Regions from separate parts of the Streptomyces sp. NPDC059866 genome, predicted to be linked through region 1. Evidence: predicted binding sites of a transcription regulator. Region 1 holds the regulator's gene; the other holds the start of a gene.
The links. Region 1 encodes HspR, which represses chaperone genes until heat shock. Its sites were predicted from a motif close to TTGAGNNNNNNNNNCTCAA; they were not measured.

Region 1 (15,034 bases):
GGGGTTGTTCTTGGTGCGGCGGCTGAGCACCTGCACGACCCGCCGGATCTCCTGGTCCCGCCCGATGACGGGGTCGAGCTTGCCGTCCCGGGCGGCGGCGGTGAAGTCGGTCCCGAACTTCTCCAGGGCCTTGTACGACCCCTCGGGGTCGGCCGTGGTCACCCGGCGCCCGCCGCGGGCCTTGCGGAAGGCCTCCAGCAGCTTCTTCACGTCGGCGCCCTGCCGGGTCAGCACCTCGCCGGCCGCGCCGCCCTTCGCGGCGATGCCGATGAGGAGGTGCTCGGTGGATACGTACTCGTCGCCGAGGTCCTGCGCCCTGGCCTGGGCGTCGGCGATCACGGCGAGCAGTTCGCGGTTCGGCTGCGGCGGCGCGACCGTGGACCCGGTCACGCTGGGCAGCTGGGCGAGGGCCTTCTCCGCACCGGCGCGTACGGCTGCCTGATCGGCGTCGACGGCGGCCAGCAGGTCGGTGATGTTCTCGTTGTCCTGCCCCTGGAGCAGAGCAAGAAGCAGGTGAGCGGGGGTGAGGTCAGGGTGCCCCTCGGTCACGGCCCGGTTGCCGGCGGCATTGATCGCGTCCCGGCTCCGGTTGGTCAGCTCGGCGTCCACGGTATCCGTTCTCCTCCTTGCGTGAGCTTCGGTGCCACGTCTCCCAGTACTGACTCGGGCAACGTACACAAAGTTGAGTCTATTCCACTCAAGGGCGAGTCGGGAGGCCTCCAGCGGCTAGGTTGCGGGCTTGTGGCGAACACCTATTCCGTTGATCCGGGCGATCCGGACCCTTCGTATCTCACCTTCTGGCGGGAACGGCACCTGTGCACCCTGACGACCCTGCGTCCGGACGGCACCCCGCACGTGGTACCCGTCGGAGTGACATACGACCCGGACGCCCGGCTGGCTCGGGTGATCACGAACAAGACGAGCGCGAAGGTACGGCACGTCCTCGCGGCCGGCCCGGACGGGGCACGGGTGGCCGTGTGCCAGGTGGCCGGGCGGCGGTGGGCGACGCTGGAGGGCCGGGCCTTCGTGCGGACCGAGCCGGAGCGGATCGCGGAGGCCGAGCGGCGCTATGCGGAACGCTACGAACGGGCGCCGGGGCCCAATCCGTCCCGCGTGGTGATCGAGATCGAGCTGACGCGGGCACTGGGGCGGGGCTGAGCGGCGGGCGCGAAGGGGCCGGTTCCAGCCAGGCGCGGCGCGGGCGATGTCCGGAATTGTCCGTGAAAACTGCAGCGGCGTCACCGTGTTCAGGTCACGGTGACGCCGCTGCGGGGGGAAGCACCTGAGCGATCTGTTACGACGGGGGAATCGCGTCAGGCACTGCGGGGGGTGGCCGAGATGGTCATGGGGTCGGAGGGTTCCGACTCCGCCAGCCTGTGGTCACGCTGGTCAAGGTTCACAAAGATCATTCCGTACCGAATGGCACATCGCACGGGCTGCGGCGCCCCCCGAGGCCGCCGCAGACACCGGTACGCCCGTACGTCGCCGTCGTCGTCCCGGGTCACCACCACGGGCTCGCCGAAGACGGTCACCATCAGCGAGTCACCGTTGTGGGGGATGGCGGTGGCCAGGTCGATGAAGTGCCAGCCGGAGCGGTAGGCGGTGGCCATTTCCCGGCGGAAGGAGCGGTCGTCGGGTGGAGTAGTCATGTCAGTCCCAGACAGTGTCAGCCGGGACTGCGATGGCGTCCCCACCGCCGGAAGTCACACTGGACACCGCTGGCGCTGACCGCACACTGTCCGCCGACGCATCACTCTTCACGCTCGACAGGCCACTCAGCGTCCCGACGGCCACGACGGCGGAGAAGGCGGCGACAAGCACCGAGCGAAGCATTCTCTTACGCATAGTCGGCTTCGTCCTCACTTGAAGGTCCCCTCTTCCCCCGTGCGATAAGACGATGGCTCATTCAGGCACGTCATGGCCACACAATCGATGCATCATGTTCCTGCATGTTCAGGACCCTGGGGGGTGGAGATTTGGAAACAAATGGGACTAATGCGACGCATCCCCATGCGATGACCGAGCTGTGTGACGAAGGCGGTCGGCTCTACGCCAACGCTCTCCGTACCGGACGTATCGCCCGCACGGATGTTGAATCCGCCCCCTGCCTGATGGACTTCGCCCTCCTCCATCCTGATCCGGACGACCCGAACTGGCTGGTACCCCTTCCGCCGTCGGTCGCCCTGGCCCAGCGACTCAATCCCATAGAGCGCGAGATCACCGAGCGCAGGCGCATGTCGATCGAGCTGGCAGACGCCTTCGAGCCGTTCATGGCCCTCAGCGCCCAGCAGGTGACGCCGGCTCACTCGATCACGGTCCTCGAGGGCCTCGACCGGATCAACTCCGCTCTCGACCTGGCCACAGCCCAGTGCCAGGTCGAAGTGCTCACGGTTCAGCCGAGTCGTGGCCGGCGTCCCGAGAACAGGCTCATCGAGGGGCTGGAACGCGACAGGACACTCACCGAGCGGGGAGTGCGGATCCGGACCCTCTACCAGCACACTGCACGGCACAGTCCGGAGCGGCTGGCCTACATGGAACAGTTCACCGACGGGAAGGCGGAGTACCGCACGATCGACGAGTTGGTCGAGCGGCTCATCATCTGCGACGAGACCGTCGCCTTCATCCCGGTCCGCGACGACCGGCAGGTCGCATTGGAGCTTCGGCACCCGGGGCTCGTCCGCTACCTGATCCAGGTCTTCGAGTTCATGTGGAACCGCGCCGTCCCGCTGAGCGCCGGCGCCCCCTACGAAACCGCCCCCGACGGCATCACCGACATCCAGCACTCCATCGCCAAGCTGCTTGTGGAGGGCCACGTGGACGAGGCCATAGCTCGTCGGCTGGGCATGAACGTACGCACCTGCCGCGCTCACATAGCCAAACTGGCGTCATCCCTGGGCAGCGGCAGCCGTGCCCAACTCGGCTATCTCATCGCACAGTCAGGGATCCTCAAGCAGGAGGGACCCAACGGCTGACGGCGCCGGGCCACCTCATCGCGCAGTCGGGGATCCTTGATCAGGAAGGCTGATCGCGGCCTTCGCCGGTTCGACGGGGCGTGGTGGCCCGTCCAGACCCACCTGGGCGATGCGTACGCCCAGCTGCGTCCGGCTCGCCGCCCCCAGCGTCTCGGACAGCCGCGCAATGTGCGCCCGGCACGTACGGACGCTGATCCCGAGCCGCTCCGCGATCACCGCGTCCTGGTGGCCCTCCGCCAGGAGTGCCGCGATGGACTGCTCGCGGTGGGAGATGCCCTCGATGCCGGTGTCGGGGAGAGGGGCGGTCAGGGGGATCGCGAGGCGCCACAGGCGGTCGAAGACCGTCACCAGGTACTCGACGAGCGCGGGGTGACGCAGCTCCAGCGCCATCGTGCGGTCGGCGTTCGCGGGGATGAAGGCGACCGTGCGGTCGAAGAGGATCAGCCGGTCGATGACCTCGTCCAGGGTGCGCGCCTGAACCGCGTCGCCCATCAGGTCGAGGTAGTTCAGCAGGCCCTGCCCGTGCCGGGCCACATGGTTGTACAGGTCGCGCATGCGCACGCCCCGGCCGCGCAGCGCGAGCGCCCGGTGCAGACCCTCGGAGAGCTCGTGCTCGCGCCGGATGCCGCCGGGCTGGACGGTGAGGACCTCCGTCGTGCACTCCTCGGTCGCCTTGTCCAGGGCCGCCTGGATGCGGGAGGAGCCGTCCAGGACCCGGATGGCGGTGCCCTCGCCGGCTCCCGCCGTGGACGTGCGCCCGCCGAGACCGGCGTACCACTCGAAGGCCGTGACCGCCGAGCCCATCCGCCGCTGGCTGGCGCTGATCTCGTCGTACACCCCGCGCAGCAGCCGGGTCATGACCTCCTGCGGCGAGGTCGGCACCAGCCAGTCCATGTCGTCGGGGTCGGGGTGCAGCAGGGCGAGTTCCAGCAAGCAGGGCACCGCGTCGGCATCGCGGCGCGACACGCGTCCCCGCCGCACGGCCCGGGAATACACACGATCCCCGGCCTCGCACAGTCGGTCAGCACCATGTGGATGCTCGTCCGTCCCGTGCCCGGCCATGGCCCATCCCACCCCCGGTTCCAGCGTCTTCCGCAGCGCAACTATGCGCGGACGGGACCTGCTCCGCAACACGGCTCACTCCCCGATGACCGAGGGAAACCACCGGTATGGCCGGGTTCGCCCCCACCCCAGGCTGTTCCGTTGCAACAACCTGCAACCGCCGAAGGGGGCTCGCGCCGACGACGCGAGCCCCCTTCTGTACAGGACTGTGCCGGGCTACTTGAGCCCGATGGCCGTGCACGCCGCCTTGTACTCGGCGGTGCAGATCTCCGAGACCTTGTAGATGCCGTCCGCGACGACCGTGTCCTTGATGTTCTCCTGGGTCAGGGCGGTGACGGTGACGAGCTGGGCGGGGATGTCCTTGTCCGTGGGGCTGTCGACCCTGTCGCGGGTGAGGGCGTCGAACTGGATGTCCTTGCCCTGGACCTTGGCCACGGCCATCTCGGCGGCGGCCTCGGCCTCCTGCGGGTAGGACTTGTACACGCTCATGAACTGCTCGCCGGTGACGATCCGCTGCACGGCCACGAGCTCGGCGTCCTGTCCGGTGATCGGCGGCAGCTTGGTCACCCCGGCGGCCTCCAGGGCCTCGATGACGCCGCCGGCCATGCCGTCGTTGGCGGCGTAGACGGCGACGATGTTGTCCTTGCCGATCGCCTCGATGGCCTCCGCCATGTTGGCCTGGGCGTTCTCCGGCTTCCAGTCCTTGGTGTCGAAGGACCGGGCGATGGTCACATTGCCGTTCAGCTCGGACAGCGCGCCCTGCTTGAACTGCTTGGCGTTGGGGTCGGTGGGCGAGCCGTTCATCATGACGATCTTGTCGGAGGTGTCGATGTCGCTGCCGAGCGCCTCGAGGAGAGAGCGGCCCTGGACCTCGCCGACGAGTTCGTTGTCGAAGGAGATGTACGCGTCGATGGGACCCTCGGCGAGCCGGTCGTAGGCGATGACCGGAATACCCGCTTCCTTGGCCTTTTCGACGCTGCTCGCGATGGCGTGCGCATCGACGGCGTCCAGCAGGATGACGTCGACCCGGTCGTCGATCATCTTCTGGAGCTGGCCCGCCTGCCTGGTCGCGCTCGCGTCGGCGTTGGCGTACTGGACCTTGCCCTTGTTCTTGGTGAGGGCGGCGACCCGCTCCTTGATGATGGGGTAGTCGAACTTGTCGTAGCGCGTGTTGGCCTTCTCCGGGAGCAGCAGGCCCACGGTGACGTCGTTGCCCTTGGTCGGGCTCGCGTCGGCGCTGTCGCCCGTCGCGCCCAGCACGCCACAGCCTGCCAGCGACAGGGTCAACGACGATGCGACCACGGACATGGCGATACGACGACGCATACGGGAGCTCACTTCTACTGCCTTCCGGACATGGCCGCGACACTGCGACCCGGATGACTGGAAAGCCAACGCGGCGGCGCCCCCCAGCGTCAAGGGAAACTACTTAACGAGATGACAACATCACGTTCCGCTTAGCCCGTGAACACACCGCGAAACCCCCTCCCGACGCCCTTCACTTCCCCTCCATCCACGGGGAGTTGGAGCGTGAACGAAGATCCGTACAACCAACTACTTTCGGCCTACTACGTTGTCGCCGTGGACGGCGCGGGCGCCGAGTCGGTGCCCTCCGGTCAGGCAACCGTCGACCGCCTCACGCCCGCCACCGCGACCGGCCCGGCCGCACCGCAGCTGACGCTGGTCTCTGCGGGTGGCACGCGATTCCCCATCCAGGTCACGGCCAAGCCCGGAGCGGGTGACGAGGGACGGCTGCTGAAGGGGTACTCCTGGGAGGTCTCCGGCGCCTGCGGAGACAGCGGCACCCACTTGTCCACTACCGGCACCATCGAGTGGACACCGCCGTACAACGGCCCCTGCATGGCGACGGTGTTCGCCGTGGACGCCTACGGGCGCACGAGCGAGCAGAACTCCTCACTGGAGTTCATGGTCGACCGCTGACCTTCCTCCTGGTACTTCAGCCCCGCCTGGGCCCAGTGATCGCCTCGCCGATGACGAAGCCCTTGGCGGGGCCTTCGGGGACGGTGACGTCGGTGCCGTAGGGGACGCGGTGGATGTCCTCCCAGTCGGCCTTGTCCGGGCGGGGTCCGGTGAAGAGGGTGACGGCGCCCTGGCCGTCGTAGTCGTCGATGATGACGTACACCGGGATGCCGGCGCGGGCGTACTCGCGGCGCTTGCGGATGCGGTCGCGGTCCTGGTTGCGCTTGCCGGGGGAGGCAACTTCGACGATGAGGTGCACGGAGTCGGCCCTGACTCCCATGTCGTCCTCGTCCCCGCACGGTTCTGTGTCCTCCGGGGCGACGTACCCAGCTGTTCGTGTCGTATCACAGGTGGCACGACGGCCGCCCCGCCGCCGACCAGTGCGAGGGCTGCACCTTCTTCACCGGCCAGGTCCGCGAACTGTCCTGTCTGCACCAGCGCGACGTCGCCTTCGCCGTCCTCTGCCAGGGCCCCCACGCGGAGTCCGACCGCTGCCGCCGCTTCATGGGCTGGGAGATGCCCTGGTACTCCGTGCCCGCCGAGTCCCACGAACGGCTCGTCGCCGGCCGCGACGACGACCTCGGCGGCGCACCTCCCCGGCGGGCAACTCGGGCTGCTGCTCCTGACCGTTCATGGGACTGGCGCCGGGACAACCCGGACCAGTACTAGTCCCCCTTCCGCCCCGGCCCGGAGGGCGTCCAGTGTGGATCCCGACCGGTCTGCGCAAGCAGCCGCTCGAATGCCGAAGCGGTCTCCGCCACCGCCACCGGGTCCGCGAACACCCCCGTCGCCCGGGCGGTCGGCGCCAGTTCGGCGACCGTGCCGGTGAGCTGCTCCACCACCGCCTCCGCCGCTTCGTCCACCGGGTACTCCCGGCCGATGGCTCGCGCCAGGTCCCACACGTGCACGGTCAGATCGAGCAGCGCCATCGAGCCGACGAGCCGCGCCGGCATCTGCCACGCCCCAGCCGTGCCGTCCTCCGCGCCGGGTGCGGCCCAGGCCGCCACCAGCTTGTCCGTCTCGTCCGCGAACCGCTCACGCCAGTCCGGACCCGCGCCGACCCGGTCGGGCGTCGAGGAGAAATCCGACTCACCCTTGGCGGCCAGTTTCTGGAACTCGACGACCACCTGGAACAGATGGTTGACCAGGGACTTCACGTCGTAGTCGGCACACGGCGTGGGAGCGGCGAGCAGCTCGTCGGGAACCGCCCGGACCACCGGAACGGCCCGCTCCCGCGCCCTCGCCAGCAGATCACCCAGGGTGTGGCTCTTCGCTTCACCGCGTTTCGTGTCCATATCCAGACCGTAGGGACGCCCGGGACTGCCCTTCTTGAAGAAACGCGACGTACGATCCGGCCATGGCCGCACCCCGCCACGACTCCCGCGGGATCGTCGACCCCTCCGGGCTGCTGAACCGCGTGCGGTTCCGCCGCCACGAGCCCACCGAGCCGCTGCGCCGGTACGTCGAGTGGTACTGGCTCATCGACTGGGACCTGCCCGAGCCCTATGCCTCCCGCATCGTCCCGCACCCGGCCGTCAACCTCACCTTCCAGTGGGACGAGGACGAGGGTCCGCCGTACGGCGAGCTGACCGGCGTTGCGCTCGGCCTGTACACCAGGAAGCTGACCGGGCGGGGACGGGTGTGCGGGGCCAAGTTCCGGCCCGGTGGCTTCCGGCCGTACGCACCCGGCGAACCGGTGTCGCACTGGACCGGCCGCGCGTCGCCCGCCCAGGAGGTGTTCCAGCAGGCCACAGAGGACATCGCCCGGTCGGTCGTCACACCCGCCGACGACCGCGCCCGGGTGGCCGCCCTCGACGCCTTCCTGCTCTCCCTTCCCCACGCGCCCGATCCGCAGGCCGACCTCGCCATGGACCTCGTCCAGCGCATCCGCGCCGACCGCGCCGTGCGCCGCGTAGGCGACTTCGCCCGCGGCCAGGGACTGTCGGTGCGGGCGCTGCAGCGGCTCTTCTCGGCGTACGTCGGGGTCAGCCCCAAGTGGGTGATCCTCCGCTACCGCATCCACGAGGCCCTGGAACTCGCCGGCACCCGGCGCGACGTCGACTGGGCCGCGCTCGCCGCCGACCTCGGCTACGCCGACCAGGCCCATCTCGTACGGGACTTCACCACGACGGTGGGCGTGCCGCCGACGGCGTACGCGGCGGCCGCCTCGCCCCGGCGCGCTTCGGCCTGAACCTCTGACCCTCCCTTCCACGGTCATCTGTGAACCGGCCCCAAAGAACGCTTCGACATCGAGGCCCTCCGGCGGGAGCAAGCCGGAACTCGTCCAGCGCTACCGGGAAGTGGGCGCGGAGTTCCCCGTCCAGGGCTCGGAGGGCAGCGAAGGGGCCCGGAGAATCCTCCGGGCCCCTTCACGTACACGTACGCCTCAGTCCGACGACTGCTGCCGCTTCGGCCGCCACACCACCAACGCGCTGGTCTGCTGCACCTCCTGGTACGGCACCAGGTCGCGCCGGTACGAGGCGTGCACCGCGGCCTCGCGCTGCTGCATCGCCGCGGCGGCACCGTCGAGGGCGGCCTCCAGCTCGGCCACCCGGGACTGGAGGGCCGCGACCTGGTTCTCCAGTTCGATGATGCGCTTGATGCCGGCCAGATTGATGCCCTCGTCCTGCGACAACTGCTGGACGGTGCGCAGCAGTTCGATGTCGCGGGCCGAGTAGCGGCGGCCCCGGCCGGCCGTGCGGTCCGGAGACACCAGGCCCAGGCGGTCGTACTGGCGCAGTGTCTGCGGGTGCAGGCCGGACAGCTGGGCCGCCACCGAGATGACGTAGACCGGGGTCTCCTCGGTCAGCTCATACGGGTTGCGTCGACGGCCGTCCATCTGACTCATGCTCCCTTCGCGGCCTGGAACAGCTCCGCCCGCGGATCCTCGCCCGCGGTCGCCTCGCGATACGCCTCGAGTGCGTCACGAGCCTTCCCCGTCAGGTCCTTCGGGACACTTACCTCGACGGTGACCAGGAGGTCGCCGCGGGTGCCGTCCGTGCGGACCGCGCCCTTGCCCCGGGCCCGCATGGTGCGGCCGTTGGGCGTGCCCGGAGGCAGCTTCAGAGTGACCGGCGGGCCGCCCAGGGTGGGGACCCTGACCTCGCCGCCGAGGGCCGCCTCGGCGAACGTCACCGGGACGGTCACCGTCAGGTTGTCGCCCTTGCGGCCGAACACCGGGTGGGCGTCGACGTGCACGACGACATACAGGTCGCCCGCCGGACCGCCCCGCTCGCCCGGTGCGCCCTTGCCCCGCAGGCGGATGCGCTGGCCGTCCGACACCCCGGCGGGGATGCGGACCTGCATGGTGCGGGACGACTTCGCGCGGCCGCTGCCCTTGCAGACCTCGCAGGGGTTCTCCGCGATCAGACCGCGGCCCTTGCAGTCCGGGCACGGGTCGGTCAGGGAGAAGCCGCCGCCCGATCCGCGCGCCACCTGGCCGGTGCCGACGCAGGTCGGGCACACGCGCGGTGTGCCGTTCGCGTCGCCGGTGCCCGAACAGGCCTTGCACGGTGACTGGGAGGACATCCTGAGCGGCACCGTCGCGCCCTCGATCGCCTCGGTGAAGCTGAGGGTGACCTCGGACTCGATGTCCTGGCCGCGGCGCGGCTGCGTCCGCGTACCCGTGGTGCCGCCCCGGTTGAACAGGCCCCCGAAGACGTCACCGAGTCCGCCGCCGAAGCCGCCGGCCGCGCCCCCGCCCTGGGTACCGCCTCCGAAGAGGTCGCCCAGGTCGAAGTTGAACGAGCCGCCGCCCGCGCCGGGGCCCGGGCGGAAGCCACCGTTGCCGAACAGGGCGCGGGCCTCGTCGTACTCCTTGCGCTTCTTGGGGTCGCCGAGGATGTCGTTCGCCTCGGAGATCTCCTTGAAGCGCTCCTCGGCCTTGGCGTTGCCCTTGTTGGCGTCCGGGTGGTACTCGCGAGCGAGCTTGCGGTACGCCTTCTTGATCTCGGCCTCGGTGGCGTCCTTGGGGACGCCGAGGACCTTGTAGTAGTCCTTCTCGATGAAGTCCTTGGTGCTCATCCCCGACGTACCCCCTTCCCGTGGTTCCTCGTCAGTTCAACGTCAGCCCTCGTCCGGGCCACCGTTCTCCTTGTCGTCGCCCTCGGCCGATTCCTCGGCCTTCACCGTCTGCGCGCCCGGCTGCGGCTCGGCGACGGCCACCCGCGCGGGGCGGATGGTGCGCTCGCCGATGCGATACCCCGGCTGGAGGATCGCGACGCAGGTCGTCTCCGTGACGTCCGGCGCGTACGAGTGCATCAGGGCCTCGTGGATCGTCGGGTCGAAGGGCTCGCCCTCCTTGCCGAACTGCTGCAGGCCCATCTTGGCCGCCACGGTCTCCAGCGACTCGGCGACGGACTTGAAGCCGCCGACCAGCTCGCCGTGTTCCCGCGCCCGTCCGATGTCGTCGAGCACGGGCAGGAGCTCGGTCAGGAGGTTCGCGACGGCGATCTCCTTGACCGTGATCCGGTCACGCTCGACCCGGCGGCGGTAGTTCTGGTACTCGGCCTGAAGCCGCTGGAGGTCCACGGTGCGCTCGTTGAGCGCGGTGCGCACCTGGTCCAGCTGGGCCAGCAGACCGGCATCTGCGCTTGCGTCCCCGGCCGGGGCCGCCCCCTCTGCGGGAGCGGCCTGCGGCTCGGCGTCGTCAGGAGTGGCGCCGGAGGGGACGTCGGGCTTCTCTTCAAAGCCCGGGGTCTCCTCCGTCACGCGGCACCGTCCTTACGCTCGTCGTCCACGATCTCGGCGTCCACGACGTCGTCGTCGGCCGGCTTGGCCCCACCGGCGGTGGCACCCTCGGGGCCACCCGCGGCCTGTGCGGCATTGGCGTCGGCGTACATGGCCTGGCCCACCTTCTGGGAGACCGCGGCGACCTTCTCGGTGGCCGTGCGGATCTCGGCGGTGTCCTCGCCCTTCAGCGCGGTCTTCAGCTCCTCGACGGCGGCCTCGACCTCGGTCTTGACGTCGCCCGGGACCTTGTCCTCGTTGTCCTTGAGGAACTTCTCGGTCTGGTAGACGAGCTGCTCGCCCTGGTTGCGGGACTCGGCGGCCTCGCGGCGGCGGTGGTCCTCCTCCGCGTACTGCTCGGCCTCCTGGCGCATCCGGTCGACCTCGTCCTTCGGCAGCGAGGAGCCGCCGGTGACGGTCATCTTCTGCTCCTTGCCGGTGCCGAGGTCCTTCGCCGTGACGTGCATGATGCCGTTGGCGTCGATGTCGAAGGAGACCTCGATCTGCGGGACGCCGCGCGGCGCCGGGGGCAGACCGGTCAGCTCGAACATGCCGAGCTTCTTGTTGTACGCCGCGATCTCGCGCTCGCCCTGGTAGACCTGGATCTGCACCGACGGCTGGTTGTCCTCGGCCGTGGTGAAGATCTCCGAACGCTTCGTCGGGATCGTGGTGTTGCGCTCGATCAGCTTGGTCATGATGCCGCCCTTGGTCTCGATACCGAGGGACAGCGGGGTCACGTCGAGGAGCAGGACGTCCTTGACCTCGCCCTTGAGCACACCGGCCTGCAGGGCGGCGCCGATGGCGACGACCTCGTCCGGGTTGACGCCCTTGTTGGCGTCCTTGCCGCCGGTCAGCTCCTTGACCAGCTCGGCGACGGCCGGCATACGGGTGGAGCCACCGACGAGGACGACGTGGTCGATCTCGCTCAGCTGGATGCCGGCGTCCTTGATGACGTTGTGGAACGGCGTCTTGCAGCGCTCCAGCAGGTCGGCGGTCAGCTGCTGGAACTGGGCGCGGGTGAGCTTCTCGTCCAGGTGCAGCGGACCCTCGGCGGAGGCCGTGATGTAGGGCAGGTTGATCGAGGTCTCGGTGGACGAGGACAGCTCGATCTTCGCCTTCTCGGCGGCCTCGCGCAGGCGCTGGAGCGCCATCTTGTCCTTGCTGAGGTCCACGCCGTGACCGGACTGGAACTGCTTCACCAGGTAGTCGACGACGCGCTGGTCCCAGTCGTCACCACCGAGGTGGTTGTCACCGTTGGTGGCCTTCACCTCGACGACGCCGTCGCCGATCTCCAGGAGGGACACGTCGAAGGTGCCGCCACCGAGGTCGAAGACGAGGATCGTCTGGTCGTCCTTGTCGAGGCCGTACGCCAGGGCGGCGGCGGTCGGCTCGTTGACGATGCGCAGGACGTTCAGGCCCGCGATCTCGCCGGCCTCCTTGGTGGCCTGGCGCTCCGAGTCGTTGAAGTACGCCGGGACGGTGATGACCGCGTCGGTCACCTTCTCGCCCAGGTAGGCCTCGGCGTCCCGCTTCAGCTTCTGCAGCACGAAGGCGCTGATCTGCTGCGGGTTGAAGTCCTTGCCGTCGAGGTTGATCTTCCAGTCGGTGCCCATGTGGCGCTTGACCGACCGGATGGTCCTGTCGACGTTGGTGACCGCCTGGCGCTTGGCGACCTCGCCGACGAGCACCTCACCGTTCTTGGCGAAGGCGACGACGGACGGCGTGGTCCTGGCGCCCTCGGCGTTGGTGATGACGGTGGGCTCGCCGCCCTCCAGAACGCTGACGACGGAGTTAGTCGTGCCCAGGTCGATGCCGACCGCACGTGCCATGGTTGATTCCTCCAGCTGACTTGAGTGGAACGGACTCAAGTGTGCATGACGCCCGCCGCCGGGTCAACAGACCTGAGTCGAGCGGACTCAACTCTTATCCGCTCCTTACGCGCAACCGCCCGGTGACCTGCAGAGACGCAGCGGGACGAGCCGAGGTTGCCTTCACCCGTCCGGTGACCCTCACCCGCAGCCGCACAGAGCACAGCCCCACGCCAAGCGGAATGTCACGATATGTGAGAAATACTGGGATCAGCCTGGCGCGCCATGCCCCATACGGTCAGGTATGCCTCAGCGACGCAGATCACCGGCCCCCTGGCTACAGTGCGACCGAGGAAATGGGTAGTCTCAGACGGACCGCATAAGTTACCGCTTAGTAATCAACAGATCTCCCCCCTCGCAGGCCCGAGGAGCCCCCAATGCAACTCGCCGCGATCATCGTGTCGCTGGTCCTGACCGTGGTCGGCGTTGCGCTGCTCGCGCGCGCCATCGGCCAGTTCGTCCGGTACTTCAGACTGGGCCAGCCGGTCCCGGCCGGCAGCCGGACCGACAACCCCTACGCGCGCAGCGTGACGCTGGTGCGGGAGTTCCTCGGCCATACCCGGATGAACCGCTGGGGCATCGTCGGCGTCGCCCACTGGTTCGTGGCGGTCGGCTTCCTGACGCTGCCGCCGACCCTCGCCCAGGCCTTCGGCCAGCTCTTCCAGGCCGACTGGACGCTGCCGATCATCGGCGGGTTCCTGCCGTTCGAGCTGTACATCGAGTTCATCGGCGTGATGACCGTCCTGGGCATCGCCGTCCTGATGGTCATCCGTCTGCTGAGCCTGCCGTCCCGAGCGGGCCGCAAGTCGCGCTTCGCAGGCTCCAAGTCCGGCCAGGCGTACTTCGTCGAGTACGTCATCCTCACCATCGGCCTCGCGATCTACGTGCTGCGCGGCCTGGAGGGTGCGATCCACCACGTGGAGCACTACGAGGCCGCGTACTTCGCCTCGTACCCGCTGGTGCTGGCCTTCAAGGGCCTGAGCGTCACCGCGCTGCAGAACCTGGTCTACTTCGTCGCGATGGTGAAGATCAGCACCTCGTTCATCTGGATGATCGTGGTCTCGCTGAACACCAACATGGGTGTGGCCTGGCACCGCTTCCTCGCCTTCCCGAACATCTGGTTCAAGCGCAACGCGACGGGTGAGACCGCCCTCGGCGCGCTCCAGCCCATGACGTCCGGCGGCAAGCCGATCGACTTCACCGACCCCGGCGAGGACGACGTCTTCGGTGTCAGCCAGGTCGAGCAGTTCTCCTGGAAGGGCCTGCTGGACTTCTCCACCTGCACCGAGTGCGGCCGCTGCCAGTCGCAGTGCCCGGCCTGGAACACGGGCAAGCCGCTCTCCCCGAAGCTGCTGATCATGTCGCTGCGGGACCACGCGCACGCCAAGGCGCCGTACCTGCTGGCCGGCGGCGGCAAGACGATGGAGGGCGAGGAGAAGGCGTCCGAGGAGCAGCTGAAGGACGTCCCGGCCGCCGCTCTCGCCGAGGCCGAGCGTCCGCTGATCGGCACCGTCGAGGAGAACGGCGTCATCGACCCGGACGTGCTGTGGTCCTGCACCACCTGCGGTGCCTGCGTCGAGCAGTGCCCGGTCGACATCGAGCACATCGACCACATCGTCGACATGCGCCGCTACCAGGTGATGATCGAGAGCGCGTTCCCGTCCGAGGCGGGCACGATGCTCAAGAACCTGGAGAAGAAGGGCAACCCCTGGGGCCTGGCCAAGAAGCAGCGCCTGGAGTGGACGAAGGAAGTCGACTTCGAGGTGCCGGTCGTCGGCAAGGACATCGAGGACCTGTCCGAGGTCGAGTACCTGTACTGGGTCGGCTGTGCGGGCGCCCTCGAGGACCGCGCCAAGAAGACCACGAAGGCCTTCGCGGAACTCCTCCACATGGCGGGCGTCAAGTTCGCGATCATGGGCGGGGACGAGAAGTGCACGGGTGACTCGGCACGGCGCCTCGGCAACGAGCCGCTGTTCCAGGAGCTCGGCATGGAGAACGTGGCGGCGCTGAACATGGCGTTCGGCGAGGACGACGAGGACGAGTCGACCCGCAAGCCCAAGTCGGCGAAGAAGATCGTCGCGACGTGCCCCCACTGCCTCAACACCCTCGGCAACGAGTACCCGCAGCTCGGCGGCGACTACGAGGTGATCCACCACACCCAGCTGCTCCAGCACCTCATCGACGAGGGCAAGCTGATCCCGGTCACCCCGGTCGAGGGCCTCATCACGTACCACGACCCCTGCTACCTGGGCCGCCACAACAAGATCTACACGCCCCCGCGCGAGATCATGACCGCCGTTCCGGGCCTGCGCCAGCAGGAGATGCACCGCCACAAGGAGCGCGGCTTCTGCTGCGGCGCCGGTGGTGCACGGATGTGGATGGAGGAGCGGATCGGCAAGCGCATCAACAACGAGCGTGTCGACG
Region 2 (15,034 bases), on a different contig from region 1:
TCTCGCCGATCTCGCCCGCGACGAGCGGCACCTGGGCCGCGACCGGGGCGAGGGTGGAGTCCCAGCAGCTCTCGTTGGCACAGACGTTGAAGTTGTACACGTGCCAGGCGGCGGCGAGATTGCCCGCCGGGTCGCTCGGCTTGTACGTCAGCCACTGGCTGAGGTCGTTGGAGTACGCGAGCCCGCCGGCCAGGATCAGGTTCTTCGCACCGGTGGCGCGGATCGCGTCGATCAGGTCCTGCATGCCGGCGACCTGGTAGCCGATGCCGGGGCAGCTGCCGCCGTCGCGCCAGCAGGTCCAGGCCTGCTCCGCCGTCGAGGTGGCACGGTCCGGGTAGGGCTCGTTGAACAGGTCGAAGACGACGGTCGGGTCGTCCTTGAAGGTGCCCGCCACCGAGGACCAGAACGACGGCGTGTACTCCATGCTGGGCATCGGCTTCTGGCAACTGGCGTGGATGTCGGAACAGCCGGCCGAGTTGCCCGTGTACTGGCCCCAGGACCAGTGGAGTTCCAGCATCGGCGTCATGCCGTGTGCCTTCACCCGGGTCACCAGGTCCTTGACGGCATCGATGTAGTGGGCGCCGGCGTACTCCGGCTCGATGTTGGAGGTGCCGAGCCAGCACTCCTCGTTGAGCGGGATACGGACGGTGTTGGCGTTCCAGTCGGCGATGGCCTTGATCGCGGCGTCGTCGACCGGACCGTCCCAGATGCCGTATCCCTGCACGCACGCGAACTCGCCGCCGGAACGGTTGACGCCGAGCAGCCGCCGGGTGGCGCCCTCGGCATCCACGAGCTTGTTGCCGGAGACGCTCAGGACCGGGGGCCCGTCACCGGGGTCCGGTGGGTCGGTCGGGTCGGTGGGCGTCGGGGTGGGTTCCGTGTCGACGTTGCAGGTCGTGCCGTTCAGCCTGAACGCCGTCGGTGCGGCGTTGTTCCCCGACCAGGAGGCGAGGAACCCGGCGCTGACGCTCGCGCCGGTGGCCAGTGAGCCGTTCCAGTTCTCGTTGGCCGCGGTGACCGTCGCACCGGACTGGGACCACTTGGCGTTCCAGCCCTGGCTGACCTTCTGGCCGCCCGCGAAGTCGAAGGTGAGACTCCAACTGCTCACTGCTGCCATGTTGTTGGTGATGGTCACCGCGCCCTGGAAGCCGGTGTCCCACTGGCTGGTGACGGAGTACTCCACCGTGCAGGCGGGCGCGGCTCCCTGGGCCGTGACGACGGGTGCGACCGCGGTGCCCAGCAGGGCGAGCGCGGCGGCACCGGCGAGTAAAAGACCTGAACGCGGGGGGTGTCGCATGAGCGACTCCTTGCAGCTCGGGCGCGCCGTGACGGACGCGTCGACTGATGGAACCGCTCCCACTGGTGTTGGCGAAGGTAGCGCCAAGTGACGGTAAAGAACAGGGGAGTTGCTTGACTTTTCCTCAACCGCATCCATCGAATCTTTTCGACTCTTCAAGCACCTTGACCCTCTTCACCCCTGTCCCCACTATGGGAGCGCTCCCACTGGTTCAAGCCTTGACTTCTCCGAGCCGCAAGGAGGAACCAGCACATGCCCCCCAGAAACAGACGCCGCGCCGTGCGGCGGTTATGGACCGCCGTAGTGGCGGCCTTCGCGGTCCCCTTGTCGATGCTGGCGGCGAATCCGACTCCCGTGCACGCGGCGGCGGTTCAGTGCAGCGTGGACTACAAGACCAATGACTGGGGCTCCGGCTTCACCGCGGACCTGACCCTCACCAACCGCGGCACGGACGTCATCGACGGCTGGACCCTGACGTACGCGTACGCCGGCAACCAGAAGCTGACCAACGGCTGGAACGGCACTTGGTCCCAGTCCGGCTCGACGGTCACCGTGCAGAGCGCCTCGTACAACGCGCGGATCGCCGCGGGCGCGGCCGTGTCGACGGGTGCCCAGTTCACCTACAGCGGCAGCAACGCGGCGCCCACCTCGTTCGCCGTCAACGGCACCACCTGTGCGGGTGCGCACCAGCCGCCCATCACGGTGCTGACCAGCCCGGCGCCGGGTGCGGTCTACTCGCAGGGCGACGCCGTGCCCCTCGCGGCCACCGCCGCCGCGGCCGACGACGCGACGATCACGAAGGTCGAGTTCTACGACGACACGACACTGCTCGGCACCGACACCAGCGCGCCGTACTCGCTCTCGGCCACCGGGTTGACCGTGGGCGGTCATTCGTTGGTGGCCAAGGCGTACGACAGCCTGGGCGCCTCGGCGTCGTCGACACCGGTCGGCATCACGGTCGCCTCGGGACCGGCCGTGGTGGCCACGCCCACCCAACTGCCCGTCCGGCAGGGCAGATCGGCCACGTACGACGTGAAGCTGTCGACTCAGCCGTCGTCCGATGTCACCGTGACGACCGCCCGCACCGGCGGCAACACGGGCCTCGCCGTGACCGGCGGCGCCTCGCTCACCTTCACGCCGTCGAACTGGAACACGGCACAGCAGGTGACCGTCACCGCCGACTCCTCCGGCACCGGCGCGGCGACCTTCGAGTCGACGGCGACCGGGCACGCCAAGGCCTCGGTCACGGTCACGCAGATCGCCGCGACCAAGGAGTACGACGCCCGCTTCCTGGAGCTCTACGGGAAGATCACCGATCCGGCCAGCGGCTACTTCTCGCCCGAGGGCATCCCGTACCACTCGGTCGAGACGCTGATCGTCGAGGCGCCGGACCACGGCCATGAGACGACGTCGGAGGCGTACAGCTACCTGCTGTGGCTGCAGGCGATGTACGGCAAGGTGACGGGTGACTGGACCCGGTTCAACGGCGCCTGGGACCTGATGGAGAAGTACATGATCCCGACCCACGCCGACCAGCCGACCAACTCGTTCTACACCGCGTCGAAGCCGGCGACGTACGCGCCCGAACTCGACACCCCGCAGCAGTACCCGGCGCAGCTCGACCCGAGTGTCCCGGTCGGCCAGGACCCGCTCGCCGCCGAGCTGAAGAGCGCGTACGGCACCGACGACGTCTACGGCATGCACTGGCTGCAGGACGTCGACAACGTCTACGGCTACGGCAACGAACCGGGCAAGTGCGAGGCGGGCCCGACGGCGACCGGGCCGTCGTACATCAACACCTTCCAGCGCGGCTCGCAGGAGTCGGTGTGGGAGACCGTCCCGCAGCCGACCTGCGACGCATTCGAGTACGGCGGCACCAACGGCTACCTGGACCTGTTCACCGGTGACGCGTCCTACGCCAAGCAGTGGAAGTTCACCAACGCCCCGGACGCCGACGCGCGTGCGGTGCAGGCCGCGTACTGGGCGGACCTGTGGGCCGAGGAGCAGGGCAAGGGCGGCGAAGTCTCCGCGACCGTCGCGAAGGCGGCGAAGATGGGCGACTACCTGCGCTACGCCATGTTCGACAAGTACTTCAAGAAGATCGGCAACTGCGTGGGCGCCTCGGCCTGCCCGGCGGGCAGCGGCAAGGACTCCTCGCACTACCTGCTGTCCTGGTACTACGCCTGGGGCGGCGCCCTGGACACCTCCGCGGGCTGGGCCTGGCGCATCGGCTCCAGCCATGCGCACGGCGGCTATCAGAACCCGATGGCCGCGTATGCGCTCAGCGCGTACGCCGACCTGAAGCCCAAGTCGGCGACGGGGCAGGCGGACTGGGCCAGATCCCTTGAGCGGCAGATCGAGTTCTACCGCTGGCTGCAGTCCAGCGAGGGCGCGATCGCGGGTGGTGCGACCAACAGCTGGGCGGGCCGGTACGCGACCCCGCCGGCTGGGAAGTCGACCTTCTACGGCATGTACTACGACCAGCAGCCCGTCTACCACGACCCGCCGTCCAACCAGTGGTTCGGCTTCCAGGCGTGGTCGATGGAACGGGTCGCCGAGTACTACCAGCAGAGCGGTGACGCGGACGCCAAGGCGGTCCTCGACAAGTGGGTCGACTGGGCGCTGTCCGAGACCACGATCAACCCGGACGGCACCTACCAGATCCCGTCCACCCTCCAGTGGTCGGGCCAGCCCGACACCTGGAACCCGTCAAGTCCGGGCGCCAACAACGGACTTCACGTCACCGTCGCCGACTACACCAACGACGTGGGCGTGGCGGCCGCGTACGCCAAGACGCTGACGTACTACGCCGACCGTTCCGGCGACAGCGCTGCCGCGGCGACGGCGAAGGCGCTGCTGGACGGCATGTGGGACAACCACCAGGACGCGCTGGGCATCGCCGTGCCGGAGACCCGGGCGGACTACCTCCGGTTCGACGACAGCGTGTACGTCCCGAGCGGGTGGAGCGGCACCATGCCGAACGGGGACGCGATCAACTCGTCGTCTACGTTCGACTCGATCCGGTCGTTCTACGAGGACGATCCGGCGTGGTCGAAGATCGAGAGTTATCTCGCGGGTGGCGCGGCGCCTTCGTTCACGTATCACCGGTTCTGGGCCCAGGCGGACATTGCGTTGGCTCTGGGCTCGTATGCGGAGTTGCTGGAGTGACGGCCGCGGGGTGATCTACGGCGACCCGTCCGGCTCCGGCGGCGCCTGAACCGGTGGGGGCGTGCCGACCCGGGCACGCCCCCACCGCTGTTCACGGGGTGTAGACCGTCGGTCGCGGGGCCGTCGCCATGCCGTTGCCGATGAAGAAGCTCGGGTGGGGCGGCTGGTTGTAGGCGGTGTTCTGCCAGGCCAGGGCCACGCGGTACTGCGTGTCGTGGAGCAGGGTCGTGATCCTGGTGTTCGTCTCGTGCGGCGTCGAGTAGATCCTGAGCGCCCGGTTGTCGCTGGTGCGCCAGACGACCTCCTCACGCCAGTCGCCCAGGATGTCCCCGGAGATCGCCGGGGTGGACTTGCTGCCGTTGTTCGAGGAGACGCCCGAACCCGTCAGCAGGCGGGTGTCGGAGGACGTGCCGTACTTGTCGATGCGGGTGCCGTCGAGGAGTTCGCGGACCGGGTCGCCGTCCCACCAGTTGACGAAGTTGATGCTGGAGGGCTCGCGGCCCAGCGAGCCGCCGGTCGCCGAGCGCAGCGTGGTGTCCGAGGCCGACCAGGACTCGGCGCCCGCGGAACCGGCGTGGATGTCGGCGGAGACACCGCGCCCGTTGTCCGCGCCGGACGCCGTCTGCCACAGGATCTGGCCGGTGCGGGCGTCGGCCATCCAGGAGCCGGGCTTGGAGGAGTCCTCGGACACCTTGAAGTACTCCAGGCCCGAGCGCGCCGGGTTGAGGTCGCCGACGTGGCCCGCGTCGCCGTGGCCGAGCTTCGTCGTCCACAGACCCCAGCCGTTGTCGTCCACGGTCATGCCGCCGTAGACGATCTCGTCCTTGCCGTCGGCGTCCACGTCGGCGACGGACAGGCTGTGGTTGCCCTGACCGTCGTAGCCCTTGCCCGCGTTGGTGGAGGCGTTGGTGTCGAAGGTCCAGCGGCGCGTGAAGGCTCCGTTGCGCCAGTCCCAGGCGGCGATCACCGTGCGGGTGTAGTAGCCGCGCGCCATGATCAGCGAGGGGCGGGCGCCGTCCAGGTAGGCCGTGCCGGCGAGGAAGCGGTCGACGCGGTTGCCGTAGGAGTCGCCCCACGACGAGACCGTGCCGCGGGCCGGGACGTAGTCGACGGACTGCATGGCCGCGCCGGTCCGGCCGTCGAACATGGTCAGGTACTCCGGCCCGGACAGGACGTAGCCGGAGGAGTTTCGGTGGTCGGCCGACGGACTGCCGATGACCTTGCCCGTCCCGTCGACCGTGCCGTCGGAGGTCTTCATGGCGACCTCGGCCTTGCCGTCGCCGTCGTAGTCGTACGCCTGGAACTGCGTGTAGTGCGCGCCCGAGCGGATGTTGCGGCCCAGGTCGATGCGCCACAGCCGGGTGCCGTCGAGTTTGATGCCGTCGACGACGGTGTTGCCGGTGTAGCCGGACTGGGAGTTGTCCTTGGCGTTGGTGGGCTGCCACTTGAGGACGAAGTCGAGGGCGCCGTCACCGTCGAGGTCGGCGACGGAGGCGTCGTTGGCCTCGTAGGTGTAGGCGACGCCGTCGGGGGTGGTGCCGCCGGCCGGCGGGGAGAGCGGGACGTCCTTGTAGCCGCTGCGGAACTGGATCGCGTGGACGGAGTCGCCCTGCTCGACGCCGTTCACGACCGCGCGGACGGTGTAGTCGGCGTGGGACGGGGCGCCGGAGTGGAAGAAGCTGGTGGAGCCGGTGATCGGCGACGAGTTGACCTTGGTGCCGGCCCGGTACACGTTGAAGGAGACGTTGTCGGCGTCGGTGCCGAGCCAGCGCCAGCTGACCAGGTTGCCGCTGCCGGTGTGGACGCTGACCACACCCCGGTCGAGCTTCTCCACCTGGCGGGCGGTGGCCGCCTCGGCGGAGTCCGGGTCGAGGACGATCACTCCGGCGCCGACCAGGGTGGCCGTGGCGGCCGCGGCTGCGAGGACGGCGTTACGGCGTCTGCGGTGCTTGTGCGGGTGCTTCACGGGGACGAACCTCCCGGGAGGACGGACGGGTTCCGTCACTCAGTCGCCGCCGGGGGCCGAGGGGTTGCCGTACGTCCCGGCTTTCCGGGTGATTCACGCGGCCGGCGGTTTCCGGAACGCCCGGAGGGTGAACCAGGGGTCGGGGCGGGGCCGGTCCTGGTCGGGCAGAGCGGCCAGGCGGGCGGCGAAACCGTCGGCGAGCGGGTGGCCCGGCGGCAGCGTGACGAACCAGCCGCGGCGCAGGTCCGCGACGGTGCGGCGGGGGCTGCGGCCCTGACCGCGGCCCGGGAAACGGGTCTGCCCGGCGGGATGCAGGCCGTGCTCGACGGCGTACGACTCGACGGCCGGCGCCTCGTCGACGGCGCGGCGGCGGGGCCGGGAGGCGAGGACGGCATCGATGTCACTGCCCACGTTGTGCGAGGCGGCCTTGTCGACCGTCGTGACGTACACACCGCCGGGCCGCAGCACCCGCGCGCACTCCGCGACGACGGTCCCGACGTCCGCCGGGTGCGGCAGCAGGTGGAGCAGCCACACGCTGCTCACGGCGTCGAACTCCCCGTCCCGGAAGGGCAGTCGGCGGCCGTCGGCGAGGGCGACGGCGCCGGGCAGGCGGGCGGCTGCCTGCCGAGCCATCGCGTGGGTGAGGTCGATGCCGGTCACCCGCATCCCGTCCCGGCCGGCCGCGAGCCGCCGCGTCACGATGCCGGTGCCGCAGGCGACGTCGAGCAGGCTGCGCGCATCCTGCGGTACCAGGCTCAGCACGCCCTGGGCCGCGGCCGCCGCCCGGGGCTCGCCGCCGCGGGCGGCGTCGTACCGTTCCGCCTCCTCGCTGTAGTCCAGCACCGCGGGCTCAGCTCGCGCCGTGCGCCGGGGCCAGGTCCGCCACGCGCCGGGCGAGCCGGAAGTCCAGCTCGGTCACCTTGCCGCCCACACTGTGCGTGTTCACGGAGACCGACACGGTGTGGTAGCCGAGGGTGAGGTCGGAGTGGTGGTCCAGCTCCTCCTGGACCTGGGCGATGTGCACGACCATGGCCGTCGCGGCGAAGTGCGAGCCGAGCCGATAGGAGCGGGTGAGGCGGTCACCGTCGGCCGACCAGCCCGGCAGTTCGGCGATACGGTCCTCGATCTCCTGCTGCGACAGCGGTTCGACGGGCATGAGGTCGCTCCCTTCCTCGAGGTCGCGTGCGGTGTCGCGTACCTGTTCAGCGTGCCACAGGCGGACGGCAGCGGCCCTGGTCAGAAGGGGTCGCTGGGGTCGGAAGGGGCGCATTCGGCCGCCAGGTCGTCCGCCAGCGCGGCGATCCGGTCCCGCCCCTCGACCCGCTCGACCCACATGTGCGGCAGCCCGACGTCGCCGTGCCGGGCGCCGAGGATGTTGCCGCGCACCCGGGAGCGGTGGACCGCCTGGGCCTCCAGGGGCGACTTCCATGGCTCGTTCATGCGGCCCTCCTCGACTACGGTCGTCGGCATGACCATTCTCCCGTCCGCGCACACCACGCCCGCCGCCGCCCCCGCCGGTCAGGGTGTCGGTGCGCTGCTGCGGGCCTGGCGCGAGCAGCGGCGGGTCAGCCAGCTGGAGCTGGCGCTGCAGGCCGGCTCCTCCGCCCGGCACATCAGCTTCATCGAGACGGGCCGCTCCCGGCCCAGCGAGGAGATGGTGCTGCGGCTGGCCGAGCATCTGGAGGTCCCGGTGCGGGAGCGCAACGCCCTGCTGCTGGCGGCCGGTTACGCCCCGCGCTACCCGCACACGCCCCTGGACGACCCGGCGCTCGCCGCCCTGCGTGAGGGCATGGAGCGGCTGATCCAGGGCTACGAGCCGTATCCGGCGCTGGTGGTGGACGCCACGTACAACGTGGTGGCCGCCAACCGGGGCATCACCATGCTGCTGGACGGCCTCCCCGAGGCCCTGCTGACGCAGCCGCTGAACGCGATGCGGCTGACGCTGCACCCCGAGGGACTGGCGCCGCGCATCCGCAACTTCCGTGAGTGGCGCGGCCATCTGCTCGTCCAGATGGAGCGGCAGATCGCCCTGCAGCGCTCCGCACCGCTGCGGGAGCTGTACGAGGAGGTGGCCGCGTATCCGGTGCCCGAGTCGGCGACGGACGCCGAACCGGCCGAGCCGGTCCCGTACTTCGCGCTGCCGATGCAGATCGAGCACGCGGGCCGGACGCTGTCCTTCATCTCGTCGATCTCCACGTTCAACACGCCCCTGGACGTGACCGTCGCCGAGCTGGCCATCGAGACGCTGCTCCCGGCCGACCCGGCGACGGTCAAGTACCTTCAGTCACTGCTTCCCTGACGCGCCCTCAGCGCGAGGTGCTGCAGCGCCGCGAACCCGGCCACGGTGAGCGCCTGGAGCACCGTCCAGACCGCGCCCGCCGTGCTCGGCGTGAGCCAGAGGGCCAGGGCGAGGAAACTCAGCACCGTCCAGGCCAGGTTGGTCTCGATCACCGCCCGCACGGGGAGCGCCGGCGGCCGCTGCCGGGCGGCGAGCAGTCCGACGGCGGCCGCGTACGCCGTGAGGAACACGCCGAGGACCAGCAGGAGTCCGGAGGCGACGCCGAGGAAGTCGCCGAGCGGACCGGACGCGACGAGGTAGGCGACGCCGTTCGCCCCGGTGACCACCGCGTCCAGGGCAAGGAAGCGACGCAGCACGGTCTGCGGCTCGGTGGTGCGGGCGAGAGCGGCGAGCTGGGTTGCGGACATGGCGGAATCACCCTCCGTCGAGGTCGAGTTGCACCTGGGGCCCGGGTTCCGGACCGGAGTGCGCCGGCCCGGAACCCGGTACGACCACGATGGCGCGCGGGGAGGGACCGGTCGATTACTCCCGAGGTAATGACGGGCGCCGGTGCCTGCCGCACCGCCGCCCCTGTCAGACCGGAAGCGGAACATGGCAGACTGCACGCAGACTTTCGGCGCGTAGGGGAGGCGTGGCGTGAGTGAGCGGCGGCCCGCGCCCACCGTCGGCCAGGTGGTGCTCGGAAGACGGCTGCAGGAGCTCCGGGAGGCAGCCGGCCTCAAGCGCGAGGAGGCCGCCCGTGTGCTGCGCGTGGCCCCGGCGACCGTACGGCGCATGGAGATGGCCGAGGTCGCGCTCAGGATCGCGTATCTGCAGATCCTGCTGCCCGCCTACGGTGTCCCCGAGGACGAGGTGGCCGCGTTCGTCGCGCTGGCCGAGGAGGCGAACCGGCCGGGCTGGTGGCAGCGGTTCCACGATGTGCTGCCGGACTGGTTCAGCCTGTTCGTCAGCCTGGAGGGCGCCGCCGGGATGATCCGCTCCTACGAGCCGCACTTCGTGCCGGGGCTGCTGCAGACCGAGGACTACGCACGTGCCGTGCTGGAGGCAGGGACGATCGGGCAGGCGGACGGACCGCAGACGATCGAACGGCATGTGTCGCTGCGGATGGCCCGGCAGGAGCTGCTGTGCCGCACGGACCCGCCGCACCTGTGGGTGATCATGGACGAAACGGTCCTGCGGCGACCGGTGAGCACCCGCCCCGGGGTCATGCGCGCCCAGCTGGACCGGCTGCTGGAGGCCGCCGAGAGCGACCGGGTCACCCTGCAGGTCGCGGAGTTCGGCAAGGGCCCGCATCCGGGGACGTACGCGCCCTTCTCGCTGTTCCGCTTCACCGAGCCGGAACTGCCGGACCTGGTGTTCACCGAGTACCTCACCGGCGCGCTCTACCTCGACTCCCGCAGTGAGGTCTCCGCGCACCTGGAGGTGCTGGACCACATGACGGCGCACGCCGCGTCGGCACAGCGCACCAAGAAGATCCTCCAGGAGCGCCGCGGGGACTTCTAGCGCCCCCGGCCCCCTGTCCCGTACCGAAGACTCGCCCCCGTACCGGAACCCGAGGAGACCACACCGCATGACCGGATCCGACGCCGCGCCCACCCGCATCGACACCAGCCGGCCGCATCCGGCCCGGGTGTACGACTGGTGGCTGGGCGGCAAGGACAACTACCCGGTGGACGAGGAGCTGGCCCGGAAGATCCTCGCCGCGGACGAGACGGTGCTGCGCGGGGCGCGCGCCAACCGGCGTTTCATGCACCGGGCGGTGCGCACCGCCGCCGAGGCCGGGATCCGTCAGTTCCTGGACATCGGCACCGGCATCCCCACCGAGCCGAACCTGCACCAGGTGGCCCAGGGCGTCGCGCCGGAGTCCCGGGTCGTGTACGCCGACAACGACCCGATCGTGCTGCGGCACGCTCAGGCGCTGCTGCACGGCTCCGCCGAGGGCGCCACGCGCTATGTGCACGCCGACGTCCGCGACCTGGACGGCGTGCTGCGGAAGGCGGGCGAGACGCTGGACTTCGACCGGCCGGTCGCGCTGTCGCTGGTCGCGCTCACCCACTACCTGAGCGACGACCCCGACGGTGACGACGTGTACGGGCTGCTCGCGCAGTACGTCGCCGCCCTCGCCCCCGGCAGCCACCTGATCCTGTCCCAGGTCACCCCTGACCTCAGCCCGAAGGCCATCGGGAAGGCGGCCGACCACTTCCGGCGCAGCGGCACCCCGTTCTTCCCCCGCTCGCTCGCGGAGTTCGCCCGCTTCTTCGACGGGCTGGAACTGCTCGGCCCCGGAGTCATCCCCGTCCACGGGTGGCGCCCGGAGGCGGATGACGTGGCCTCCCAGGCCGAGGGCATCGTGCCGGTGTACGCGGGCGTCGCCCGCAAGCCCTGACGGTGCGGGGTCTCAGGCCGCCGGGCCCTTGGAGTCCTTCTCGTCGTCCACGATCTCCGCGTCGACCACTCCTTCCTCGTCCTGGGGTGCGGTGTGCGGCTCGCTCGGCTCCGTCGGGGTCTGCTGGGCCTGCGCGTACATGGCCTGGCCCATCTTCTGGCTCACGGTGGCGAGTTTCTCGACGCCGGTGCGCAGCTCGTTGGTCTCGGCGTTGCGCTCGAGCAGCTGCTTGAGCTCGGTGACGGCCGACTCCACCTCCGACCTGGTGTCGGCCGGCACCCGTTCCTCGTTCTCGCGGAGGAACTTCTCGGTCTGGTAGACGAGCTGCTCGGCCTGGTTGCGGGTCTCGGCGGCCTCCCGGCGCCTGCGGTCCTCCTCGGCGTACTGCTCGGCCTCCCGCATCATGCGGTCGATGTCGTCCTTGGGCAGCGCCGAGCCGCCGGTGACGGTCATCTTCTGCTCGCGGCCGGTCGCCAGGTCCTTCGCGGAGACATGCATGATCCCGTTGGCGTCGATGTCGAAGGCGACCTCGATCTGCGGGACGCCGCGCGGGGCGGGCGGCAGGCCGGTGAGGTCGAAGGTGCCGAGCTTCTTGTTGTACGCGGCGATCTCGCGTTCGCCCTGGTAGACCTGGATGCCGACCGAGGGCTGGTTGTCGGTGGCGGTGGTGAAGATCTCCGAACGCCGGGTCGGGATCGTGGTGTTGCGCTCGATCAGCTTCGTCATGATGCCGCCCTTGGTCTCGATGCCCAGGGACAGCGGGGTGACGTCGAGGAGCAGCACGTCCTTGACGTCGCCGCGGAGGACGCCGGCCTGGAGGGTGGCGCCGATGGCCACGACCTCGTCGGGGTTGACGCCCTTGTGCGGGTCCTTGCCGGTGAGCTGTTTGACCAGCTCGGTGACGGCGGGCATGCGGGTGGAGCCGCCGACCAGGATGACGTGGTCGACCGCGGCGAGCTTGATGCCGGCGTCCTTGACCGCCTGGTGGAAGGGGGTCTTGCAGCGGTCGAGGAGGTCGGCGGTGAGCTCCTGGAACTGGGCCCGGGTGAGCTTCTCCTCCAGGTGGAGCGGGCCCTCCGCGGAGGCGGTGATGTACGGCAGGTTGATCGACGTCTCCGAGGAGCTGGACAGTTCGATCTTGGCCTTCTCGGCGCCCTCGCGGAGCCGCTGGAGGGCCATCTTGTCGTTGGACAGGTCGATGCCGTACTGCCCCTTGAAGCGTTTGACGAGGTGTTCGACGATCCGCTGGTCCCAGTCGTCGCCGCCGAGGTGGGTGTCGCCGTTGGTGGCCTTGACCTCGATCACGCCGTCGCCGATCTCCAGCAGGGAGACGTCGAAGGTGCCGCCGCCGAGGTCGAAGACGAGGACGGTCTGCTCCTCGCCGCGGTCGAGGCCGTAGGCGAGGGCGGCGGCGGTCGGCTCGTTGATGATCCGCAGCACCTTCAGGCCCGCGATCTCTCCGGCCTCCTTGGTGGCCTGCCGCTGGGCGTCGTCGAAGTAGGCGGGCACGGTGATCACGGCGTCGGTGACGTCCTCGCCGAGATAGGCCTCGGCGTCCCGCTTCAGCTTCTGCAGGACTCGCGCCGACAGCTCCTGGGCGCGGTAGCGGGTGCCGTCCACGGAGCCCTGTTCCGGGAACCGCCAGTTCGCATCGCCCATGTGGCGCTTGACGGAGCGCGCGGTGCGCTCGACGTTCGTCACGGCCTGCCGTTTGGCGACCTCGCCCACGAGCACCTCGCCGTTCTTGGCGAAGGCCACGACCGACGGTGTGGTCCTGGCCCCTTCCGCATTGGCGACGACGGTGGGTTCGCCGCCCTCCAGGACGGCCACCACCGAGTTCGTGGTTCCGAGATCGATACCGACCGCGCGTGCCATCGTTGTCCCCTTCCGCCAGGGAGCCTCTCGATGTCCAGCACAAAACTTGAGTGGGCTCTTGTCAATGGGGCCTCTTGGTCATTCAGGCACATACCCGGGCAGGGGCCGGTCAGTCGGCGCGGGGCTTCCCGGCCGGTGCAACCGGCTCCGCGGCGCGCGCCCCGTCGCGCAGGGCCACGGCGCGCCGCGGCCGGTCGGTGATCAGTACGTCCACCCGCTCATCGGTCAGGAAGGTCCGCAGTCCGGCGTCGTCGTTGACCGTCCAGACCATGCTGAACAGACGGTGCCGGGCAGCCTCGCGCAGCACGTTGGCGCGGGCGAGCCGCTGGTGCACGGCGACCCCGTCCGCTCCGCAGGCCCGCACCCGCCGCAGGGGGAACAGTTCGCTCGCCCGGGTCGCCGCCAGCCGCCCCGCGGCCACCTGCTTGCGGCCACGCCCCAGCGACAGGGCCGTCCGCACCCGGGGGAACGCGTGCTTGATCGCGGCGATGGAACGGTCCTCCAGCGTGGTGGCCACGAACCCGTCCGTGCCGAGCAGGGCGATCGCCCGGTCGATCAGCTCGCGCTCATGGCCGGTCTCCTTCAGGTCCAGGTGCCCGACGAGCCGGCCGGCGATCAGCTCCATGACGTCGTCCACGACGGGCACGGGGTAGCCGGCGCGTTCGCTCAGCTCGGCGTGGGTGATCAGGGACAGCAGCGGTCCGCCCTGCCGCACGCGGGAATCGTGGTGGACGACGAAGACACCGTCGGCGGTGCGCCGGATGTCGAACTCGACGTACTCCGCGCCCGACCGCAGCGCGTCCTCGTAGGCCTCCCAGGTGGCGGCGCCGAACTGTTCGGAGCCGCCCCGGTGGGCCGAGACGGCGGGGCGTGGCGTCATGGGTCAACTCCCGGACGACGAGCGGGGCACGGGCCGCCCCCTGAGGGACGGCCCGTGCCGGAAGTGCGGCTCAGGCGAGCTTCGCGGTGAGGGTGATGGTAGTGCCCGTCAGGGCCTGGCTGACCGGGCAGTTGGCCTTGGCGTCCTCGGCGGCGGCGACGAACGCGTCGTTGTCCAGGCCGGGGACCGTGCCCTCGACGGTGAGGTGGATACCGGTGATGCCCTCACCGGGCTGGAAGGTCACGTCGGCCGAGGTGACGAGCTTGGTGGGCGGGGTCCCGGCGCCGGTCAGGCCGTGCGACAGGGCCATGGAGAAGCAGCTGGAGTGGGCGGCGGCGATCAGCTCCTCGGGGCTGGTCTTGCCGTTCGCCTTCTCGGCGCGCGACGGCCACGACACCGGCTGCTGGCCGATGCCGGAGGAGTCGAAGGTGACGACGCCGTTGCCCTCGAGCAGGTTGCCTTCCCAGACGGTGTGTGCGGAGCGCGTGGTTGCCACGGTTCTTCCTTTCACATGCTTGTGATGTGACCCCGTCTCCGGGGTTCTCGGGCACATCCGATCACATTCCGGCTCACCGTACGCGGAACACAGGCCCGCGGGGAGTGAACGGCAGGCGGGCGCCCTGGGGAACGAGGTAGGCGTGCTCGCGGCGCACCCGCAGCACATCGCACCAGCCGTCCGTGATCACCAGGACCGGCGCGGCCGGCGGGAAGTCGTCCGCGCGGTGCAGCAGATCGATCCCGGGCTGCAGGACCGTACCGCCGCGGCCGTGCACCCGCACCTTCCCCGCGATGTCGGTGACCGGAAGGTAGCCCGCGTCGTGCGGGGCCGCGTCGCAGAACACGACGCGGGCGGCCGGCACGTCCCGGGCCTCGGCGTACGAGGCGATCGCGCCCAGCGCCTTGCCGAGCAGCGTGCGGTCCATCGAACCGGAGGTGTCCAGGACGACGCCGAAGGTGCAGCGGGCGATCTCCTCGGGCGGGAAGTACCGGCCGGCCCGGGGAATGTCCGGGGTGGACGCCTGGCGGCGCGAGGGACGGGCGTACGACCGTACGGGCTCGGGGCGGGGCACGAACTCGTCGAACCAGCGGGCCAGCCGAGCGTCCCAGGGCAGCGGCGGCTGGCTGAGCGCGCGGATCTCCTCGACCAGGCCGCCGGGCAGGAA

Region 2: dnaK (molecular chaperone DnaK) is a predicted target of HspR. The motif match lies at 13,038-13,056, and genes of this name have one in related genera.

What each region holds. Positions count from the first base shown of each region.
Region 1 covers NZ_JBHWJT010000009.1:32,529-47,562, reverse strand. Annotated here, with positions in the region: gene clpB (ATP-dependent chaperone ClpB) at 1-609, opposite strand, end outside; gene ACFV7R_RS15790 (pyridoxamine 5'-phosphate oxidase family protein) at 742-1,158, shown strand; gene ACFV7R_RS15785 (hypothetical protein) at 1,314-1,649, opposite strand; gene ACFV7R_RS15780 (helix-turn-helix transcriptional regulator) at 2,016-2,972, shown strand; gene ACFV7R_RS15775 (response regulator transcription factor) at 2,988-4,034, opposite strand; gene ACFV7R_RS15770 (sugar ABC transporter substrate-binding protein) at 4,251-5,342, opposite strand; gene ACFV7R_RS15765 (hypothetical protein) at 5,565-5,975, shown strand; gene ACFV7R_RS15760 (Uma2 family endonuclease) at 5,992-6,294, opposite strand; gene ACFV7R_RS15755 (DUF899 family protein) at 6,351-6,683, shown strand; gene ACFV7R_RS15750 (TIGR03086 family metal-binding protein) at 6,680-7,309, opposite strand; gene ACFV7R_RS15745 (DUF6597 domain-containing transcriptional factor) at 7,372-8,205, shown strand; gene ACFV7R_RS15740 (heat shock protein transcriptional repressor HspR) at 8,401-8,853, opposite strand; gene dnaJ (molecular chaperone DnaJ) at 8,859-10,037, opposite strand; gene grpE (nucleotide exchange factor GrpE) at 10,080-10,724, opposite strand; gene dnaK (molecular chaperone DnaK) at 10,721-12,571, opposite strand; gene ACFV7R_RS15720 ((Fe-S)-binding protein) at 12,988-15,034, shown strand, end outside.
Region 2 covers NZ_JBHWJT010000002.1:258,658-273,691, forward strand. Annotated here, with positions in the region: gene ACFV7R_RS03410 (cellulase family glycosylhydrolase) at 1-1,297, opposite strand, end outside; gene ACFV7R_RS03415 (glycoside hydrolase family 48 protein) at 1,550-4,465, shown strand; gene ACFV7R_RS03420 (rhamnogalacturonan lyase) at 4,557-6,431, opposite strand; gene ACFV7R_RS03425 (class I SAM-dependent methyltransferase) at 6,525-7,274, opposite strand; gene ACFV7R_RS03430 (4a-hydroxytetrahydrobiopterin dehydratase) at 7,282-7,587, opposite strand; gene ACFV7R_RS03435 (hypothetical protein) at 7,668-7,901, opposite strand; gene ACFV7R_RS03440 (helix-turn-helix domain-containing protein) at 7,900-8,730, shown strand; gene ACFV7R_RS03445 (hypothetical protein) at 8,712-9,137, opposite strand; gene ACFV7R_RS03450 (helix-turn-helix domain-containing protein) at 9,367-10,233, shown strand; gene ACFV7R_RS03455 (SAM-dependent methyltransferase) at 10,301-11,116, shown strand; gene dnaK (molecular chaperone DnaK) at 11,129-12,991, opposite strand; gene ACFV7R_RS03465 (glycerophosphodiester phosphodiesterase family protein) at 13,101-13,871, opposite strand; gene ACFV7R_RS03470 (OsmC family protein) at 13,942-14,367, opposite strand; gene ACFV7R_RS03475 (hypothetical protein) at 14,441-15,034, opposite strand, start outside.